Regions from separate parts of the Clostridium gelidum genome, predicted to be linked through region 2. Evidence: riboswitches for the same ligand, from Rfam matches in the RefSeq annotation. Region 2 holds a riboswitch; each other region holds the start of a gene.
The links. Region 2 has a riboswitch for cyclic di-GMP ahead of psyc5s11_RS05125 (methyl-accepting chemotaxis protein). Riboswitches for the same ligand answer to the same signal wherever they lie in the genome.

Region 1 (7,835 bases), 2.5 Mb from region 2:
TCTCTTCTGAATATACCTAAATTAATAGATGGTTTGCTCCAACTACTGGTTTTTATGTTTAAATTTTAATATTCACCTTTTTTCTCAGTTAATTTTAAGGTTTAAGTTGTACAATCTTTAAAGATAGAGTTTTTATATTGGTTTTAACTAGTTTGAACTCTAAATTAAGAAAGAAGGTGCTTATAAATGAATATATCAGGAATTTTTAATTCAACATATTCCAATAATGTTACTAGTACTAAACAATTACAAGACGTTGATAAAGTATCCAATACCACTAAAACTCAAAACATACAAAAACCAGATGCTATGTCAAGTGCTACTATAACAAACGGTGGAGATCATCATTTTGAAGCTAAAGCCTAAATAAAAAAAGAGATAGTATTTGTGCTTTAAAAAATACTATCTCTATGAAAATTTAGAAAAGCAGTAGCCAGGAGCAACTACTGCTTTTATTGTCATAATTAACTTTAAATAGAGATTAGCGCAGTTATAGTTTATTCAAAAAGAACATGAAAAATACATTTAAATAATAGTAATTTTTCAGGTGGATATGAAGGTTGATACTGACTTCAAATATATTAGAAAAATATATAAGAGCTGTAAAATAATAATGCTTTTAATTCTAATAATTATAACTATAATATAATATTAAGGCGGTGATTTTATGAGTGATATAAATATAAAAGCATTAATAGAAACAATAAAAGACCTTCCTGAAGAGAAGCAAGAAACAATATTATATTTGGCAGAAATATTCCCAGACGAAGAAGATACTATTACTAATTATGTTAAAAATGAATTAAATAGATAAAAAGATGCAGTCATTAATTTGGCTGCATCTTTTTTGAAAATATTTTATTAGGAGACATATGAAAAATATGCATTTAGTATATTTGACAAAACTTTCTATTAATATACAATTATGTTATAAAGAACTAAGGAGTAATTTAAAATGAGAAAGAAATTATACTATGAAATATTTATTGCTATATTGTCATTGATAGCTTGTGCAATAAATGGAAAAGGATATTAATTATGAAAAAAGAGATAAATTAGTAACAATATTATATTCATATGTAGCCATGTTCAATTTACCAGAATGTGTGCCGTTTGGATATATCAAAATACAGGAAATAAGTCCTTTATTTCCACTCATAGATGATAAGGACTTTTGGAATAAACTAAATTCAGCATTTATAGGATACTGTAATATGGATATACCAAAATTAGAAGAATACTTGACTAAATCTACAATGAAAGTTGATACAGACCTAGTTATAAATTTTTTTGAGTTAATTAAAGTAAAGAAAGGACAGTCATAAATTGCCGTTTTTTACTTTTTTAATCTATAATTTTATTATAACCTATGTACATTTCCCAAATATAGTATATAATAAAATTGTTAATTAAAACATATTGTGTAAGTAAACCCCATCATAATTTAACTGTTAAGATGGAATTTATTTTTACAATAAATAGGTTTTAGTCTATTATTTTTATTATAAATAATAGCGTAAAAGGTCTAAAAAAGAGCGTGAAAGTGTATTTTGTTTTAGTCCATGTTTAGTAATATAGAATCAGAATGTTTATTTTTATGATAAAAATAAACTCTGCAATGGTTGATTGGGGTTCCAAAATTGCAGATTCAAAATGGAGGGGCGGGGCTATAACAATGTTTGATAATGAAATCATGACACAAGGAGAAAAAATAAGGAAATACAGAATGAATATACTTGGGGCAACTCAAGATGAAATTGCTCAAGGAGTATGTACAACGACGTGGCTAAGCAAAATTGAAAATAATAAACGGAATCCAACGGAAAGCTTAGCTATAGGGATTGCTGAAAATTTTAATAAAATTGTGAAAAAGAAAGGAATAAATCTATCATTAATTACGCCAGATGAACTTATGAAAGATGAAGATGAACAAGCAAATCATATTTTCATTAATATTATGAAGGAATTAAAAGAAATTAAAGAAATTAAGGCATTTGATGAAAAGTTATTGAAAGCTGAAGAACTAATTGAAAAGTATAAAATTACAGATAATAATAAAATGGAGTTGTATAAATCGTCTGCGGATTATTACTATTATAAACATAGTTATACTAAAAGTGATTATATGTGTGATATTGGATTAAAGATAAGTATTAATTGCCAAAATAGTTTCGAGGAAGTAACTTTTTATATATATAAATCCAGAAATAATATATTTACCGATAATTACGTTAAAGCATTACAACAATTAGATTACGCAGAAAAGCTAAATCGTGATATAGGCAATTGTGAACTTTCTATAATGATACAGTTTTACAAGGCAACGACATATAAAAAGCTAGGTGAGTATGATACCGCTTTAGAATATTTTAAAATACTAAAGCAATTTAAAATTAATGATTGTAATATGTTATTAAGAGTGAAAATGAATCATGCGAATTGCTTGAATGATTATCATAAGTTTGACGAAGCAGAAAAAGAATACAAGGAAACTCTAGATATTGCTATGGAATGTGATGATAAAGATTTTATATCTATGATTTATAGAAATTTATCTGAATTATACGTTAATAAAAAAAATCACAAGTCAGCTTTAATGTATATCAAAGAATCTTTGTCATATAATTGTTGTAATGAAGACCGTGGAGAGTATCTATATTTTGCAAGCAAAATACTTCAAAATTTAAATAAAGAGTTTGAAACGTATCTTTTAGAGGCGTTAGAGATATGCGAACAAAGAGATAGAGAAAAATTAAATTTAATTGAAAAAATACTCTATGAGTTGGTGCTTATTTATATAAAAAAAGAAGATAAGGAAAATTTAATGCTAATAGCGGATAGAGCAAAAGAATTAAATATAGATTATTCTTTAATTTATTTAGAAATTGGAGCGTATTATAGAAGTCGAAATGAAGAAAAAAGTATGTATTTCTATAAGAAATCAAAAGAAAAAATAAAACAGATTAAAGGAATTTAAAAAAAATAATTTTTTTATCGCAAATTCTATTATTATGCTACAATGTTAAACCAAGTATTTGTCGACTTGATTCAGCTTTTGAAGGAGGTGAATTTTATGAAAAAAATTGTACTAGCAGTAATAGCAATGTCAATGTTATTAACAAATGTTGCGTTTGCTTCAACAAAAACTATACATACTAAGAATGCTAAAGATAGTACAGTATCTAGCGTGACACAAAACAATGTATATCATTTAGACACATACGATGCGCAGTAATAACAAGATAAGTAACAAAAAACACTATAAAACTTAATGAAAAATATGGAAATAAGTATGGAAGAACTTTAACTAAATTTAAGTAGATTTAGTTAAAGTTTTTTAAATTTGTAAAATAAAAGAAGTAAATATATAATTGAGTTCATAGGAAGCATTTAAAATAAATAAGTAAATGAGAAGATAGTATTAATAGAGAAAATTGAAATTTGTTGTTGTTTCTGTAAGAACACCAGCTTGTATGTTGAAAAAGAAATCCATAGTAACTTAAAGCTATTTTACACTACTATTATGGAAATGGAGGAATTAAAGTTGAAAAATAATGAAGCCATTTCTAAGCTTAATCAAGCTATGGAAAAAACTAGGGCAGATCTATACAAGGTTATTGAAATATATGGGCGGGGTTCTAATGAGGTGGTAATTTCCAGTCAAAAGTTAGATGAATTGATTGTTAATGCATACAAAGAACAACTCAATACAAACAATGAATAATATATATAGAAAGGTGGGGCTTGGGTGGTAATTAGGGAATCCATAGAAATATTTAGGGAAGATACTTCAATCAAAAATTTTAAAAAAGAAATTAAATTATTGGAAAGTGCTGGATATAAAGTATATGAGGAGCATGAGAACTATGTGTGTTTTTACCAAACTGCAACGGTAGTCGATTCGGATTTACTCATTAATAAAAAAATGCAAGTGAAAATATAAGAGAGTCAACAAAGAGCCACTTTTGTTCTTAAGTAAAGTAGGTGATTATAAATTAAAAAAACTTAAAATCAAACAAGAAAATCATATTACATTTGAAAAGTTTATTGATTTTCTTACATTGCTATGATAATATTAAATATACATTAAAAATTTTGCGATTGGAAGCTATGAAAAATTCTTTTTATGTGGGCACTTTGAGAATTTAGAGCTAGTTGTGCAACCGACCAATTTAAACTAATTAATTTTTTAATTAATAGTTTCAATGGGTCTTTTTTATTTACATATTAAATGAGATTAAGATGGGAAATAAGGTATGAGATTTAATAATCAGTGTATAATAAACTGAAAGAAGGAGGGCTGAAAAGTAATGAATGAGAAACAAAAAAATGTATTAGTAGTTGACGATATTGCAAGTATTAGAACTTTTATAAGACTTATTTTAGAAGCTGAAAATTACAATGTATTTGAAGCATCTAATGGTGAAGAAGGAATTGAGGTTTATAAAAAATTAGGTAATATTGATTTGATAATTACGGATATATATATGCCAAAAAAAAGTGGGTTAGAACTTGTAGTAGAACTAAGAGAAGAATATAAAGATATAAACGTAATTGTTATTTCTGATGGTGGTAAAAATAATTTTTCCAATGAATTAGGTGTTTGTGAAGCGCTTGGGGCTACTTATTTTATAGAAAAGGATTTAATTATCGATGAGTTGATTAAATTAGTAAATAAAGTATTTACTAATGTGTAGAAATTTTAATATTTGGCTGTTTTATATATAAGGCACAATCAAAAAAATAACAAGTCCATTTGCCAGCCTATTTTCCATCATGCTGCGTCGACAAATTGACCAAATAGGCCAGCTATGAGGACAATTCGTCTCCTTACCTGATGAAAAATATTCATGGCAACTTTGGACTTGTTATTTATTTTCATGTGCCTAATGAGAATAAAGAGTTTAACTAAATTGAATAGTAATTATTAAGGACTCACATTTTTTGTGAGTTCTTTTTAAATTTTAAGGTTTTCTTAAGATTTTAAGGTACTTAAATTTAACAATTTAACTGTATTATAAGTATAAAGGGAAGGTGAGGAAATGGGAAATATAATTAAAATTAATATGTATGCAGAAATGAAAAGAAAAAATAACAGTAAATTAAAATTAGAAACTGTAGAAGAAGCCATTTGGGAATACAACAGTTGGATAAAAAAGACTAACAGAGAGGATAAAATAGAGAACTATGAAAGATTTTTGCAAGCTCAATAATTATTTTTAGAGGTAGGTTAGACGTTAATGTTTAATCTACCTTTTTATTTATTGAAATTTTATATGTATACAAATAAATATTGATAAATTTGGATTAAGGTGGTAAACTAATTTTATTCTAGTCTATAACTATAGACAATGTAATTTTAAGGAGATGTTTAAGTTTGAATATTTCAAAAATACCACAATCTGAATTAAATGTCATGAAGGTGGTTTGGGCAAGTAATGATGCAATATCATCAAAAGAGGTTATTACTAAGCTACAAGAAAAAAATAGTTGGAAGAGAACAACTACATTAACTTTATTAGCCAAATTAGTTCGAAAAGAATTTTTAAGTGCAGAAAAAATTAAAATGTACACTTATTACACTGCATTAATAAGTAAAAAAGAGTATTTAGAATTTGAAACAAAATATTTTTTCACAAATATTCATGAAAATTCTTTGAAAAGTTTAATTACAGCATTGCATGAAAATAATGAAATTACTAATGAGGATTTAAATGATTTAGAAAACTGGATTAAAAATAAGGACGAATGATTGTGGAGTTAGGGGGAGACTATGATTGAAATAGTGATTGTTAATATACTAAGGACAACAATAATTAGCAGTATAGGAATTTGTTTAATATTGCTATTAAAGAAAACATTATTTAAAGAATATACTAAAAACTTTAATTATTATATTTGGCTCATAGTTATATTTAGAATGATTTTACCTTTTGAAATTCCAATATATATAGGAACTAATTCTATAATTTCTAATAACATAGAAATTAATAATTCATTTGATAATATAAAGTTAGTCAGTAATTCAGTAAGTAATATGCAATCAATTAATTATCCTCTTAATAATACTCAAGCTATTGAAACTACAAAACAATTTACAAACAATTTTAATATGTTAGAAATTCTAGGTTATTTGTGGTTAGTTATAACAATAATAATTGTAACATATAGAATTTTCACATATATAAAATTTAAAAACACTATCATAGATTTATCATTAGGTATAGGAGATAGAAAAATTAGAAAAATATATAATAGTTTACGAATTGAAATGAAAATAAATAAAAATATTCAATTAAAAGTTTCAGATTACACATGTGTGCCACTTGGAATTGGATTTTTTAAATCTTATATAGTATTGCCTAATATTCATTATGAAGAAAAAGAAGCAGAATGGATTTTAAAACATGAGCTTATGCATTATAAAAAGAAGGATATATTATATAAATTTTTAGTTATGGCTACAACTTCAATTTATTGGTTCAATCCTTTTATATATGTAATGAATAGATATATAAATATTGAATGTGAACTAGCCTGTGATGAAAGAATACTTTATAGCTGTGATTTTAAAGAAAGACAAAATTATGCGTTAACACTTATAAATTCATTAAAACATAAAGAAAGTAATTTCCTGGAAAATAATTTATCAACAAAACTTGGAAATAAGACGGTATTGGAAAGAAGGTTTGAAAGTATGTTTAATAAAAAAACTAAAAAGGGTACATTAATTGGAATACTAGCTATAATATTAGCTACTTCCTCATTTGGTATAATATCAAATAAGAATGGCTTAGATATTTTAGGAAGCAAAGAAGTAGAAGCCAGTACTGTAGAAGCTAATGAAGATTCAATTCAATCATATGAAATTGAAAACAGGGATAACAATCAAAATGAAAAGATTATAGTTAAACCTACGATTCCACAATGGTCATTGGAACAGACTACAGGTGCAAACATGGTAGATATTGATTATGCCTCAGATAATATGGTAATATTTCATGGATATTTTGGTCTTTTTGTATATGATTTAAATAAATTAGATATTGTGCGAAGTTTAGATTTGAAACCAATTCATTGTGATTATACACAAGGCGATTCATATTGTGAAGTAGAAGTGAGTAAAGATGGTAAAACTGTACAGTTACATGCTAATGATAGTGAAAAAATGTACATCTACTATGTATCTGATAATACTTTATGTGAAACAAACTATAGGCCTATGGAGAATTCTTTTCAAAGTCAACTTGTAGAGATAGGAAAAGCTATAAATAAACGTAATGGAGCATTAAGTTATTATGCAGTTCAATTTGATTCTGGGGAATATGGATATTTAACTTCTGGGGAAGGGACGCTTAAAACATTAGATTATGTGCGTGGTGATAAGATATATTCATTGTTTAAATCAGCTAAAAAGTCATATGCTAAGAGTAATGATTCGGAAAAAGTGGGAGAAATATCGCCTACAGTTGACAATAATTTAATTGATAACGAAACAATAATAAGTGAGGATTCAAAAGGTGGAGTAGTTAAATTATTACCTATGCCAGGGGCAGATTCAGACAAAGTACAAGAAATACCATTACCTGTACCTGATACTAAATCAAAAGTAGCAGTGAGCTTTTTGGATTAAAGGAAAAGTTTCATAATTATAAGAGATTTAAAACATTAGAAATTGTTAAATTATATTTGACAACTGCAGAAGTAAGTTAAAAGGACATTTGTGAAATATATGAGATTACAGGGGGGATTTAATGATAGAGAGAAAAAAAGTAGTTCGTAATATAGTCATAGTTTTTATGATAACATTATTATTTTTTATAGTCGGAACACCG
Region 2 (7,835 bases):
AAGGTGAAAATGGCAATTGAGTTTGGTGCTGAAGCCATAATGGATTTAAGTAACTATGGAAAGACGCAAGAGTTTAGAGAAAAGCTTATAGAATATTCTCCTGCTATGATAGGTACAGTTCCAATGTATGATGCAATTGGATATCTTGAAAAAGATCTTTTAGATATAAAGGCTGAGGATTTTCTTGGTGTAGTCAGAAAACATGCAGAGGCGGGAGTTGATTTTGTTACTATCCATGCTGGTCTAAATAAGAGAACAGTTGAATTATTTAAAGAAGATAAGAGAAGATTAAACATTGTATCTCGTGGAGGATCTTTGCTATTTGCGTGGATGGAAATGACAGGGAATGAAAATCCATTTTATGAATATTATGATGAGTTACTTGAAATCCTAAGAGAATATGATGTTACAATAAGTCTTGGAGATGCAATGAGACCAGGATGTCTTGATGACTCAACGGATGCAGGACAAATTACTGAACTTATAGAACTAGGATTACTCACAAAGAGAGCTTGGGAAAAAGATGTTCAAGTTATGGTTGAAGGACCAGGACACATGGCTATGAATGAAATTGCAGCTAACATGCAAATTCAAAAAAGACTATGTCATGGGGCACCTTTTTATGTACTTGGACCTCTTGTTACTGATATAGCTCCAGGATATGATCATATTACATCAGCTATTGGTAGTGCTATTGCAGCAACAAATGGAGCAAACTTCCTTTGTTATGTAACACCAGCTGAACATTTAAGACTTCCAGATTTAGCAGATGTTAAAGAAGGAATCATAGCATCAAAAATTGCAGCTCATGCAGCAGATATAGCTAATGGTATTCCAGGTGCAAGAAACCAAGATAATGCAATGGCAGATGCTCGTCAAAAACTTGATTGGGATGAGATGTTTAAAGTTGCTATTGATGGAGAAAAGGCTAGAACGTATTTTGAAAGTTTACCACCAGAAGAGAAACATAGCTGTTCTATGTGTGGGAAAATGTGTGCAGTAAGAACAACTAATAAAATTCTAAATGGTGAAAAAGTAGAACTTTTTGATCAAAAGTAGGAGATGACATAATTATGAGTAATGAAATAGTTATAAAAGTAGGAAAATTATTAAATGAGGTTAGAAATAATAAACCTCTTGTACACAATATAACAAATTATGTTACAGTTAATGATTGTGCTAATATATTACTTGCAATAGGTGCATCACCAATTATGGCTGATGATATTAAGGAAGCAGCAGATATTACTAAGATTTCATCTGCTCTTGTAATAAATATTGGTACATTAAATGAAAGAACTATTGAATCTATGATAACATCAGGCAAAAAGGCAAATGAATTAAATATTCCAGTTGTGTTCGATCCGGTAGGTGCAGGTGCATCTGAGTTTAGAAATGAAACTACTAAGAAGATATTAGAAGAAGTAAAAATAAGCGTTTTACGTGGGAATATGTCTGAGATTAAGTTTATAAGTGGTTTGGAATCTTCAACTAAGGGTGTTGATGCCTCTGAAAGCGATATGGAAAGTGTCAATGATAAAGGTGCTAACGTAGCTAAGAATTTAGCTAATAAACTTAATTGTACTGTAGCGATTACAGGGGTAACAGATATTATATCTGATGGAAAAAGAGTAGCTATACTTGAAAATGGAACTAAGATGCTTGCGAATGTTACTGGAACGGGGTGCATGACTACAGCACTCGTAGGAGCATTTTGTGGGGCGGGTTCAGATTACTTTATAGGTGCAGTTTCAGGTATTGCTGCTATGGGGATTTGTGGGGAAATTGCTCTTGAAAAAGCAGGACAAATTGGAACAGGAAGTTTTCATATAGCCATAATAGATGCTATAAGTAATTTGAATTCTGAAATAATTGAAAATATGGTTAAAGTTAAAGAAATATAAAATATAATAACTACTAAGGCATATGAAAAAATAACAGTCACATGGTATAGTGGCTAGTGATTTTATGAGTATGCCTTAATAAATTGAAAAGTAAACATATAATTTGAGGAGGAAAATTTCAATGAAGCCTAAAATAGATTATAGTATTTATCTTGTAACAGATAGAGATTTGATGAGCACAGAAACTTTAGAAGAGGCTGTAGAACAAGCTATTATCGGAGGATGTACATTAGTTCAATTAAGAGAAAAGGATTGTTCATCTCTTGATTTTTATAATACTGCAGTAAAGGTAAAAGAAATAACAGATAAATATAATGTTCCATTGTTAATAAATGATAGATTAGATATTGCACTAGCAGTAGGTGCAGCAGGAGTACATGTAGGTCAAAGTGATTTATCAGCAACAGTTGTTAGAAAAATTATTGGGGATGATAAGATTATTGGAGTTTCAACAGGGTGCTTAGAACAAGCACTTAAGGCACAAAAAGATGGCGCAGATTATATAGGAGTTGGTGCTATGTATGCAACTGGTACTAAAAAAGATGCAAATCCAACTTCAATGGAAGAGTTAAAGAAAATAAGAGAAAGTGTATCTTTACCTATAGTAGTAATTGGGGGAATTAATAAAGAAAGAATTAAGGACTTTGAGGGCATGGGGATTGATGGACTTGCAATAGTTTCAGCAATTATTGCTCAAAACGATATTGTTGGGGCTACAAAGGAATTGAAAAGGATATTCAAACAAGGTTAGATTTAAAAAGAGACAAACTTGATTGGATAATGGACTAACATTAAAAAATAAAGGCGATTAAATAATTATATTGAATTAGTAAAAGAATCTTAAATATTGTCAATAAAAAATAATTTTTTTAAACCTCTGATTAATTTAGGGGCTTTTTTATGCATAAGACGGAATTGTTTGGGTGATTTTATAGAAAATCAGAAGAATAAGAGGTATAATATGAGTGAACTATAAGGTTAATTATTGTAAAAAGACAAAAATTTAAATTTATAATATAAGATATAATTTTTTATTAAATCTATTGTAAAAAACCAGATGCATCAATAGATATTTATTAGATTTTAATTAAATTTTGTAAGGGGGCTGGATAGATATGAAAGTACATTCTGAAATGAATGGATTTAATTATGACGTAGAAAAAGAAAGAAGATCTGTGCCAAGATTTAGTAAAAAAGATACAATACAATGTATAGCGATAAATTCTGAAAAATGTTTTTATTTATTTGAATGTGTAAATATAAGTACACAAGGTATAGGATTTATTTCACAAAGGGAATTTAAAAAAGGTGATTTTTTAGAGGTTATTGTTTTATTTGATAAATCTATATCTATTCAACTTATGGTAAGAATTGTAAGAAACAGTATTCTTGATGGACGTTTGTTTATAGGTGCTGAGTTTGTTGGTATGCCTAGTTCTAATTATGAAATATTAAAAAGTGTCTTGGATGGACATTTGGATAATATTTAATTACTATATAAGTTGCAATAATATGGGTACAATATATTAAATGAAATAAACTCTTATGGTAGCAGAAGCTTTTGATTTAAAAGTTAAATACAATTGAGCAGAGGAATAAGTGTCATCTAATTTTATATTTAAAATCCTTCATAAGAGTTATCTTGTGAAGGATTTTTTTCAATATGATTAATAGATATTTTTTGATATAAGGCACAAAAGAAGAAACTAAAAATTAATTTTTTATCAGAACTGTATTTTAAAATATAAGTGTAGTGAAAACATAGTGGTCTATACAATAATGCATAATAAACCCATGTAAATCATGGCAATATGTCGTGAATAATCCGGGTCAAGTATTGTTATTAAAGTAAAAGATGAAGGGGATGGCATTCCTAAAAATAAACTTGATGTTATATTTGAACGTTTTGGACAAGCAAAGTGTTCCCTTTCTAGACAATGTGAAGGAACATTAATAATTTAACTAAAGTGAATTAAATATCAGTAAATTAAATTATAAATAATTGATTTAATTGTAGTAATATGATAATGTTGAGTATATGGTAATAAAATGAAATGATTAGTAATAATGTGTAGATTTATATGATAATATTCAAATATATTAATAAAACAGAGAAATCGGAACTGTGAAAAATTCTCTTTATTTGGGTACCTTGAGAATTGGGAGTTAGTGGTGCAACCGACCGATAATTAGTTTATAAACTAATTATCGGTTTTTATTTTTATAATGTAAAACAGAGTAGGGGGAAATAAGATAATATAGATGTTATTAGATTAAATAATCACTATTATTATAGTGAAATTTAACTTATATTATATAATATCCTTAAAGTTGAAATTCAGGCTTATTATAAGGGGGAATCGTTTTGAAAAAAGAAAAGTCTTTACAGGTTAGAGCTATTTTTATCATTTCATTTATTTTTCTTACTCTTATCAGCATGGTAACATACATAGAATATTCAAAATCAAAAAAAATAATTATGTCTTCAATGGAGAGTTCTGGAAAACAAACAGTTACAATTCATGCGCAAAAATTATCTTCATGGGTTAAATCTAGATTATCTCAGGTAGAAGTAATTGCAAACACTCAATTGGTATCAAGTCTGAATTATAGTGAAATAATGCCTTATTTTGAAAGAGAACAAAAAAATTATGATGGAGTTTTTAATAGCCTTGGAATATCTGGTGGAGATGGAAAGTTAACTATGCAAAATAATGTAGTTATTGATATAAGTACAGAAGGTACATTCCCACAAGTTATGCAAGGAAAAAAGATTATATCAAATCCCTTTGCAGATAAACAAAATCCTTCAGATTTGATAATATCTATGGAGTGCCCTGTAAGGGATACAAAAGATAATAAAGTTGTTGGGGTTGTAAGCGGAGCTTGTCTTGTTTCTACAGTTTTTAAAGAAAATACAGATTTTCATATTGGCGAGACAGATAAAGTTTATTTATTAGGTAAGGATGGTACTGTTTTATTCCATCAAGATGATACATCTAATAATGAAAGCAATTTTTTACAAAGCTCTAATAAGGAATTTTCAGGTTTAGTTCAAGATGCACTTTCTAAGGATAGTTTTTTGGGAGAATTTAAAGATAATAATGAAACAAAAATGTTATTTTCTTCTCGTGTTGAAGGAACAGATTGGTACATGTTTCTTGAAGTTCCTACAAAAGAATATACTTCTAGTTTAAATTCATTGCTTTACGCAACAGTCATTGTTTCTGCCATAGCAATAATATTTCTAATAGTATTGCTAACTATTTTACTAAGAAATTTCTTTAATAGGCTTTTAAAAATATCTTTAATTGCAGAAGAGGTAGCAGAAGGAAACCTGATTAGTTCACTTCCAGAATCTTCAGATGAGTTAGGTAGAATTAATATTACATTTAATAAGATGATAAATAACTTGAAAAATATAATAATGAAAATAAAAGATGTTTCAGAGGTTGTTGTTGAATCCTCTAATAGTTATAAAAATGTTAGTTTAGAAGTAGTTGAAGGTGGAAAAGACATTAAGCAATCAATTGAAAATCTAACTGTAGGAGCAAAAAATACAGCAGAAGAAATACAAAAAATTACTATATCTATAAATGATATGGAAAGTAAATCAAAGGAATTAGTAGAGATAAGTGCTAATATCGATACAAGAATAGCTGAAACAAAGGATAAGACTTTAACTGGTTCAAAAAATTTAGATTCTACAGTGAAATTATTATATAAGATGAAGGAAAGTGTAAACCTTTCATCAGGTGTTATAACTGAACTTTCAGAAAAATCTAAAACTATTGCAAATATAACAACAACTATATCTACTATATCAGAGCAAACTAATCTTTTGGCATTGAATGCAAGTATTGAGGCGGCTAGAGCAGGAGAACATGGGAAAGGTTTTTCGGTAGTTGCAGAAGAGGTTAGAAAATTAGCTGAACAATCTTCAGATTCTACACAAGGTATTTCAACAGAGATACAACAAATTCAACAGCAAATAGAAAATGCTGTAATAGCAATGAAGGATAGTATTAATTATGTTGGCTTAGGTACAAGCTCTATTGATGGCATTTCAACCATATTTGCCGGAATTGAAGACGCGATTGAAAATATTAAAGCTATGAGTTTAAATATATCTGAGATTGCAAAGGTATTATTAAAAGAAAATAAAAAAATCAATGAAGCAGTTTCAAATACATCAGCTATAAGTGAGGAATCCGTTGCAAGTACTATATGCTTTGAAGATATGGTTAATAAGCAAGGAGATATATTCTCAAATCTTAAAGAAGCATCAGGGCATTTAGATGAGATTTCAGCATCTTTATCAAGTGAAATTTCTAAGTTTAGAATTAATTGAAGCCTATCCAAGGACATATTTTAAGTAAATGTACTTTCAGAATCTATAATGAGTATAACATCACAAACAAATCTTCTTGCACTAAATGCTGCAATTGTGCGAGTCGAGTTTCACCTAAGAATAAATAAGAAGGGACTGTTCCAAAATAGAAATATTATTTCTATTTTGAATAGTTCACTTTTTTATATAATGGTATTTATTACTATGGAGGTATATAATAATGATTATTGAAAGCACTAATTTAGAGAATTACATAAAAAAGTCAGAAGTAATTGACTATGATAATAAATTGATTGTAGATAAGTGTCTTGAATTGACGAAAGATACTAATAATGAAATTGAATTAATTAAAAAAATATATGAATTTGTAAGAGATGAGATTAGTCATTCTGGTGACATAAATGCAGAAGAAGTGACATGTTTAGCTTCAGAAGTTTTAAGTTTTGGACATGGTATTTGTTGTGCGAAATCTCATCTATTAGCAGCCATGCTAAGGTTTTTTGCAATACCTACTGGATTTTGTTATCAGATACTTTGTTCAAGGGAAAATAAAAAAGTAGTACACGGATTAAATTCAGTATATTTGAGTAATTTAAATAAGTGGATAAGACTAGATGCTAGGGGAAATAAGGTAGGGGTAAATGCACAGTTTTCCATAGAAGAAGAAAAACTTGCTTGGCCAATAAGGAAAGAGCTTGAAGAAAGAGATATTGAAACAATATTTAAGGAACCTAATAAAAAGGTTATAGAAGTGTTGAGGAAATATGAAGACAGAAAAGAATTTAAGAAACATTATCAACCAGATTTGCAAGATATATTTAATTAAGAAGGCTTTGCATATATATAAATTAAACTATAATTATATATAAACAGAAAGGAAAATGCATAATGGATTCTCATATGTTTTCACGAAACAAAGATGAAAAAATACACATAGAGGTATTAAAAGATAAGGCGAATTTTCAAGATTTTGCAGAAACTTCTAGCAAAAATCTAATACCTATTGATGAATGCAATGGATTTAAAATTCGACCTGGATTCTATCTTGTTAATGGAACGGTGGTTATTCCAGGCGGTGTTAGTTTTACTGTTCATTCGCAAAATGCAACTTCATGCAAATTAGTTCTATTTAAACGGAAAGAATGTGAACCTTATGCTATTATTCCATTTCCAGAGAATTATAAAATCGGAGATGTGTACTCAATGATTGTGTTTGACTTGGATATTGGGGAATTTGAATATGCCTATAGTGTAGATGGACCATACAAACCAGAAAAGGGTTTGATTTTTGATAATAAAAAATATCTTCTTGATCCTTATGCGAAGGCAGTTGCTGGGCAGAGTGTGTGGGGATTAAAACCAAAATCTGGCTATGAATATAGGTCACGAGTAGTTACAAATGATTTTGATTGGGGGAACAGTAAGCAGGTCTTGATTCCAATGGAGGAATTAATTATTTATGAGTTACATGTACGTGGATTTACAAAACACCAATCATCAGGTGTTAATTATTCTGGTACTTTTTCAGGATTAGCTGAAAAAATTCCGTATTTAAAGGAACTTGGGATTAATGCGGTTGA
Region 3 (7,835 bases), 400 kb from region 2:
AGAGGCGACTAGTGGTAAAGTAATAGTTCGTAAAAGTGAAGAGGGAATTTACTTTAAAGAAGGAAATAGACTTTATCAACAGTTAACATAGGAATTAATAGTATAAAGGAGTTTTATTAATAATTGTGAATTTATGCAAAGTATGGTATAATTTTTGTTGAATTTTGTATTTAAAATAAATCAAATAAAATATATGTTGTAATAAAAATCTGCATAAATACATATTCTTTAATTTATACTCAAGCGGATTTATTATTACAAAATTATGAATTTTAAATTAAAGTAAGGAGGAAAAACAAATGTCAGGACACTCAAAATGGCATAACATTCAAGCAAAAAAAGGTAAGACAGATGCAAAAAGAGGTAAAATTTTTACTAAACTAGGTAAAGAAATCATTGTAGCTGCTAAAAATGGTGGACCTAGCCCCGATACAAATGCAAGACTTAGAGATGCAATCGCTAAAGCAAAGGCTGAAAATATGCCGAATGATACTATAGCAAAAGCAATTAAAAAAGCTTCTGGTGAGTTATCATCAGTTAATTATGAAAATATAGTTTATGAAGGTTATGGTCCTAGTGGAGTGGCTGTAATAGTTGATACTCTTACTGATAATAAAAATAGATCAGCAGGAAATGTAAGAAGTGCCTTTACTAAAGGTGGAGGGAATATGGGAACTGCCGGATGTGTAGGATTCATGTTCCAAGAAAAAGGAGAAATCATCATTTTAAAAGAAGATAAAGATGAAGACGAAATAATGATGATAGCCTTAGATGCTGGTGCAGAAGATTTCTCATCAGATGAAGAAGAAGTATTTGTAGTAACTACAACTCCAGAAGACTTCGGACAGGTGAGAGAAGCGTTGGAAGCAGCAGGAATTGAATTTTTAGAAGCATCTGTAAAAATGATTCCAGATACATATACTGAAATTGGTCAAGATGATGCTAAGAAATTCCAAAAGATGCTAGATTTACTTGAGGATGATGATGATGTTCAAGACGTTTATCATAATGCTGAATTTCCTGAAGGATGGTATGAATAGGACTGGAACCGTTGATATAACTGGATTTAATTTGATGGGGATAATTGTAAAAATGAATATTGATTATGATATGCGTCATTTTAGTAAAATAGATTGATGTATGTAATATTTTGAGAACCATTTTCTATCTTAAAAGATAGGAGATGGTTTTATAAATAACGAAAGAAGACTAAGTATTAGGAACTTAGTCTTCTTTTATGTTATATAAAATAATTAAAAATAAAATCACTATTTGAAGATATGTTGTTAAGTGTTTTTAAACAATATTATATAAATAATTCTTTTTGATAAATGACAATATGGTTGTCCAAATTTTGAGATAAGGCAACTATGAACTTATTAGTAGGACAAAAACTAAATAATAAGAGATTTAATAAAGATTTTCTTAGAAATATTTTACGTTTTAGTCTTAATAATTTGAAATTATTTATAATAGCACCTCTTTTTTACTTAATTATGATTATATGTAAGCAAATTATAATACATACAAGTAGTATTTAGCAAAATGAATCGTAATACAAATAGTATTGTTTGGTGACATAATATTGCAAGTAATGTTGATTACTGACACAGATTCCGTGGATTATATTTTTTAATAGCATAAAAAAGGATAACTCATTACAATGTAACAAGTTATCCTGAATACTGGTTAATATTTTATTATTATTAGGGGAAATAATAATGTTTAACTACTTTACAATTACTATTATAAGATTATAGTATGTCAGTGTTGTGGCAAATTTATTAACTTAATCTTAAGAAATTATAAATAATTTAGTTAGGCTAGGGAGCAAAATAAAAACTCCTATCCTATTTTTTTCGCTTTTTAATAAATTAATAGAAATAAAAAGGATTAGAATTTCATAAAATGGCTTATTTACTAGGTTTGAAAAAATCAGATAATAAATTGAACCCAATAAAACTAATTTCGCACTAAGAAAATACTTATAATAATGGCTTATAAGCATAAAATATTCATGAATGCTCTAAAAAGTTTAATAAATTAATATAAAAAGAAAGTGTAATTCAGAAACAACTAAAATCTTCTCAAGTAGCTCTATTACTAGTGTTTAGAAGTGCTAGTGAATTAACTTTTAATTTTTAATATATCTTATTAAATTCATAGGTATATGTGTGATACCACTAGATAAGGCGATTTTTAAGGTTTTAATAAATAAAAATTTAAACGTAGAATTAAATAATATTGACATATTTAGAAAATGGGTGATACTTTAAATATAGATTGCATATTTTCATGAAATATACTTTCAATTATTTTTAGAAATTAAAAGGGGAGAAATTATGGCAAAGATAGATAAATTATTAGATAATATGGATATACAACGTGCATCAGATATTCACATAACTTCAGGACTAACTCCAATGGTAAGAATTGATGGAAGACTAATAAGAGCAAACGATGATGTTATTGATCATGAAGTAGTTGGGGAATACATTAAGGACTTAGTACCAGAAAAGTTTGAAGAATTCTTAGAAAAAGGGGAGATAGATTTTAAGTATAATAGAAAAGGAATTTGTAATTTTAGAGTTAATGCTTATAAATGTAGAGAAAGTTATTCTATATGTATGAGGGTAATTAAAGAAGGAATACCAAAACTTAAAGATTTATCAACTGCTCCTGCTTTAAAAGCTTTTACAGAATTAAAAGATGGATTAGTTTTAGTTACAGGTCCAACAGGTTCAGGTAAAAGTACAACCCTTGCTGCTATGATAAATGAAATAAATAACACTAAAGAAAAACATATAATAACTTTAGAAGAGCCAATAGAATATATATATGAAACTAAAAAATCTATGGTGAATCAAAGAGAAATTGGACAAGATACTAGAAGTTATGCAATGGCATTAAAAGCAGCGCTTAGACAAGATCCAGATGTTATACTAGTAGGAGAAATGAGAGATCCTGAAACAATAGAAATAGCTTTAAGAGCAGCACAAACAGGGCATTTAGTTTTTTCTACTCTGCACAATATGGGGGCTGCAAATAGTATATATAGAATTGTAAATTCTTTTGAATCTGGTCATCAAAATGAGGTTAAAATTCAATTATCATCACTACTTAGAGGTGTTGTTTCTCAAGTTTTATTACCAAATGCTTCAGGTACAGGGAGATCAGCTGCAATGGAAATCATGGTATGTACATCAAGTATAAAAAATTTAATTAGAGAAGGAAATTTTGAACAAATAAATAGCTTCATTCAAATGGGATCTAAATTTGGAATGCAAACTATGGAAATGGATTTGAAGAGATTAATTAATAGTAATATAATATCAAGAGAAGAATATGAAAGATGGGTAATAAATAATAAAACAAATTAGTGAATATTTTCAATGAGGTGATTTTATATAGTTTGGTAAATGATCACTAATAAAATGGGTTGATTTAGAAAAAAGTAGAAAAAAGTATAAAAAAGTATAAATAAGTATGGACTAATACAAAGAAAATATGGTATGATATGCCTAAATAAATTAACGAATTTTATTATAGGAAAACGAAGAGTCATATATTTTAATTGGGCACTTTATATATGATGAGTTATTAGTGCAACCGACCTTTATGTTTATAGAGGTCGGTTTTTTTATTATATAAAAGAAAATAATTCTCAGTAAAAAACAATAAATAAGCAATGTATCTATTTTTACATCGCAAAGTATTAAGCGAATTGGTTAGAATCATTAAAGAATACACTTGTAATTAGATACATAAAAGTATATAATTGGCAATAAATATATGTAAAAGATTACAGAATATAACTTAGAATTTAAGAAGGTGATAAATTGGATTATGGATTAATAACTGTCTTAGGATTAGTTATAGGCAGTTTTTTAAATGTATGCATTTATAGAATTCCTGTTGAAGAATCAATTGCGTTTCCACCATCACATTGTGGAAAATGTCAACATAACTTAAGTCCGGTAGACTTAGTACCTGTATTTAGTTACATTTTTCTTGGAGGAAGATGTAAATATTGTAAAGAAAAAATTTCTTTACGGTATCCTCTTATAGAAATTTTAAATGCATTATTATATTTAATTATATATTTAAAATTTGGACTAGTTTTAATTACATTAAAATATTGCATATTAGCATCACTTTTAATTGTTATTGGTATGATAGATTATGATACTCAATTTGTTTTTACAAGTACTACGATTTTGGGTGGAATAATAGCAGTAACATTTATAATAATTCAAGCTATTATTTATAAAAGTGGAACTATTGATTTTATTTCAGGTGGAGCAATAGGCTTTGGAATTATAGGGTTAATAGTATTTTTGACCAAAGGAATGGGCGAGGGTGATATTGAAATCGCTACTGTTTGTGGATTGTTTTTAGGCGTTAAAGGAATTCTACTAGGACTGTTTTTAGCAATTATATTAGGTGGAATAGTAGGAATAATTATTTTAGCTTTAAAATTAAAAAAGGCAAAAGAAAAAATAGCATTTGGACCATGTATAGCAATTGGAAGTTTAATTTCTATGTTATGGGGAGTTGAAATATTAAAGTTGTATTGGAACTTATTGGTTTGAATTATGATAAGTATACATGATTTTAACATATATATACTTGATTGATTTGAAATAAGAATTTAAACTATTATCATATATAAGTTTCAATAATGATTTTACAATTAGGAATTCTAAAATTCTAAAGAATTTTAGAACTTAAGAATTTTAGAATTTTAGAATTTGCTTGTAAAATGCGGGTTAAGAGATAGGTGAAAACTTTATTGCAACATATAATAGATATAAATATATATTTATGTAGAATTAAGTATATGGTGTAGGATATACAATTGGCAGAGAAAAAGGAAGGTGAGACTTATAATGGCAACTGAAAAAAGAAGATTAGGCAACATTCTAGTAAATGCAGGAAAAATTACTGGATATCAATTACAAGAAGCATTAAAGTCTCAAAAGGCACTTAATAAAAAACTTGGAGAAATACTAGTCGATAGTAAAATAATAACTGAAGATGAAATAATAGAGTCTATAGAGCAACAAACAGGAATTAAAAAAATAGATTTAAATACAATAAATTTTGATAAAAAGGCAATAAGTATTATTCCTAAAAATTTATGCGATAAATATACATTAATACCTTTTGGCTTTGAACATAATAAAATTAAAGTTACACTTTCAGATCCTTTAAATATTTATGCAATAGATGATGTTGCAATATCTACAGGATTTGAAATAGAATCATATATTTCTAAAAAAGATGATATTAAAAAATTTGTGGGTATATATTATAGTAGTCAGCAAGTTAGCATTGCAGCGAAACAGCTTTCCAAGGAAAGTTCTGAATCTAAAAATTCGAAAATAAATGTGGAAGATATGGATAATGTTAAGAATGCACCAGTTGTTAAAATGGTGGATTACTTATTTAAAAACTCAATAGAAATGAAGGCATCAGATATTCATATAGAACCATTTGAAAATGAAATAAAAATAAGATATAGAATAGATGGTAAATTACAAACAGTTAATATTATTAATATAGAAAGTCTAGGACCATTAGTAACTAGAATAAAGATACTCGCAGGATTAAACATTGCAGAAAAAAGAATACCTCAAGATGGGAGAATAATGGTTACAGTAGATGGAAAAAATGTGGATCTTAGAATTTCAATACTTCCAGTAGTTAATGGTGAGAAAATAGTTATAAGAATTCTGAATACTTCTGGTGGCAATATAGGTAGAGAAAAATGGGGGATGAGTAAAGAAAATCTTCAAATGGTAGATAGAATCATCTCAAATCCCCATGGAATAGTTTTAGTTACAGGACCTACAGGAAGTGGAAAATCTACAACTTTATATACACTTTTAAGTGAACTAAATAATGATAAAGTAAATATAATTACAGTTGAAGATCCGGTGGAATATACATTAAATGGAGTAAATCAAGTTAGTGTAAATAATAAGGCTGGATTAACCTTTGCAAGTGGTCTTAGAAGTATATTACGACAAGATCCTGATATAATCATGATTGGTGAAATTAGAGATAATGAAACAGCTGAAATTGCAACAAAAGCAGCTATAACAGGTCATTTAGTATTAAGTACTCTTCATACTAATGATGCGCCATCTTCCATAATAAGACTTGTAGATATGGGAATAAAACCATATTTAGTTGCTACTTCAGTAGTTGGAATAATAGCACAAAGACTAGTTAGAAAAATATGCAATAATTGTAAAGAACCTTATGACGCTACTGAATATGAAAAAGAAATACTTGGAGCAGATAAGGACAAGCAATTAAACTTATATAAGGGTAATGGATGTGGATATTGTAACCATACAGGATACGTGGGAAGAATTGGTATATATGAAGTTATGGAAATAACAAGAAAACACAGAGAAGCTATAAATTTAGGTGAAAGTTCAGATGTACTTAGAGATATATCAGTGAAAAATGGGATGACTACTTTAGGTATGGAATGTAAAAAAGTTGTAATTGATGGAATAACAACGATGTCAGAACTTGCAACAATAACTATGACGAAGGAATAATATATACCATTATATATTAAATATTCTGATTTAGAGGGGGATAAATAAGTTGGCTAATTTTAAATATAGAGCAATGAACGCAGATGGAGAAAAAATTGAAGGAGCGCGTGAAGCAGACTCTAAAGGCGAGGTTATAGAATTTATATCTTCTAATGGATATTACCCTTTAATGGTAGAAGAAATAATTGAAAGTAGTAAAATTGAACTAAAATTTAATGAGAAAGTAAAACTTAAGGATATTTCAATTTTTTGCAGGCAATTTTATACTATGTTAGATGCAGGGGTACCTATATTAACTTGCTTAAATATATTATCAAAACAAACTCAAAAGAAAATATTGAAAGAAGCCTTAATAGAAATTGAACAAGATGTTGAAAAAGGTGGTATTTTATCTGAAGCTATGAAAAAGCAAAAAAAGATTTTTCCGGATCTTTTAGTTAGCTTAATAGAAGCAGGAGAAGCCAGTGGTACGTTAAATAGTATAATGCTAAGAATGTCATCACATTATGAAAAAGAAAACAAGACCAATAATAAGGTGAAAAATGCTATGATTTATCCAGTTATATTAAGTTTTGTAGCAGTAATAGCTGTTGTATTTATACTTGTTTATGTAATGCCAACCTTTAAAGGTATTTTTGAACAAAGTGGTACGGTATTACCATGGTCAACAAAACTTTTATTAGGAAGTGGAGATTTTTTAAAGGATAATTTTATAGTAATTATAGTTGCATTAATAGGAATTACTATTGGAGGTAAATATTATTTTAGTACAGAAAATGGATCAATTTTTTCAAGCAAGATGAAACTTAAGCTTCCAATAATAAAGAAATTCACTGAGATGGTTATAGTATCAAGATTTACAAGAACTTTATCTACACTATTAGCAAGTGGTCTGCCTCTAATAAAAGCTATTGATATTGTTTCTGGTGTTGTAGAAAATAAAATAGCAGAAAAAGCTTTATTACAGGTTAAAGAAAAAATATCTAAGGGAGAAGAACTAAATATTTCAATGAGAGCAACTGGAATTTTCCCGGAAATGCTTTATTCAATGGTTAAAATAGGAGAAGAAACAGGATCAATAGATTCTATTCTAAGTAAAACAGCAGATTTCTACGATGAAGAGTTAGAAACAACGATACAAGCTACTGTTGCCTTAATGGAGCCACTTTTAATAGTAGTAATGGGACTTGTAATTGGATTTATAATAATGTCAGTAATGCTTCCAATGTATGATAGTTATACTCAAATATAATAAAAAGT

Region 1: it holds a riboswitch for cyclic di-GMP, as region 2 does, so the genes downstream of both, psyc5s11_RS16315 (response regulator) here and psyc5s11_RS05125 (methyl-accepting chemotaxis protein) in region 2, are expected to answer to the same signal.
Region 3: it holds a riboswitch for cyclic di-GMP, as region 2 does, so the genes downstream of both, psyc5s11_RS06740 (prepilin peptidase) here and psyc5s11_RS05125 (methyl-accepting chemotaxis protein) in region 2, are expected to answer to the same signal.

The regions. Positions count from the first base shown of each region.
Region 1 covers NZ_AP024849.1:3,573,999-3,581,833, reverse strand. The annotation lists gene psyc5s11_RS16350 (hypothetical protein) at 187-366, shown strand; gene psyc5s11_RS16345 (hypothetical protein) at 668-814, shown strand; gene psyc5s11_RS16340 (hypothetical protein) at 1,020-1,325, shown strand; gene psyc5s11_RS16335 (helix-turn-helix domain-containing protein) at 1,676-2,977, shown strand; gene psyc5s11_RS16330 (hypothetical protein) at 3,074-3,235, shown strand; gene psyc5s11_RS16325 (aspartyl-phosphate phosphatase Spo0E family protein) at 3,524-3,724, shown strand; gene psyc5s11_RS16320 (hypothetical protein) at 3,749-3,943, shown strand; cyclic di-GMP riboswitch class II at 4,095-4,178, shown strand; gene psyc5s11_RS16315 (response regulator) at 4,311-4,697, shown strand; gene psyc5s11_RS16310 (hypothetical protein) at 5,043-5,213, shown strand; gene psyc5s11_RS16305 (BlaI/MecI/CopY family transcriptional regulator) at 5,378-5,752, shown strand; gene psyc5s11_RS16300 (M56 family metallopeptidase) at 5,774-7,633, shown strand; gene psyc5s11_RS16295 (hypothetical protein) at 7,755-7,835, shown strand, end outside.
Region 2 covers NZ_AP024849.1:1,102,090-1,109,924, forward strand. The annotation lists gene thiC (phosphomethylpyrimidine synthase ThiC) at 1-1,059, shown strand, start outside; gene thiM (hydroxyethylthiazole kinase) at 1,074-1,904, shown strand; gene thiE (thiamine phosphate synthase) at 2,026-2,655, shown strand; gene psyc5s11_RS05120 (PilZ domain-containing protein) at 3,020-3,394, shown strand; cyclic di-GMP riboswitch class II at 4,015-4,097, shown strand; gene psyc5s11_RS05125 (methyl-accepting chemotaxis protein) at 4,270-6,255, shown strand; gene psyc5s11_RS05130 (transglutaminase-like domain-containing protein) at 6,476-7,081, shown strand; gene glgX (glycogen debranching protein GlgX) at 7,144-7,835, shown strand, end outside.
Region 3 covers NZ_AP024849.1:1,505,289-1,513,123, forward strand. The annotation lists gene psyc5s11_RS06725 (YigZ family protein) at 1-91, shown strand, start outside; gene psyc5s11_RS06730 (YebC/PmpR family DNA-binding transcriptional regulator) at 300-1,040, shown strand; gene psyc5s11_RS06735 (type IV pilus twitching motility protein PilT) at 2,343-3,380, shown strand; cyclic di-GMP riboswitch class II at 3,542-3,624, shown strand; gene psyc5s11_RS06740 (prepilin peptidase) at 3,840-4,592, shown strand; gene psyc5s11_RS06745 (GspE/PulE family protein) at 4,890-6,575, shown strand; gene psyc5s11_RS06750 (type II secretion system F family protein) at 6,625-7,827, shown strand.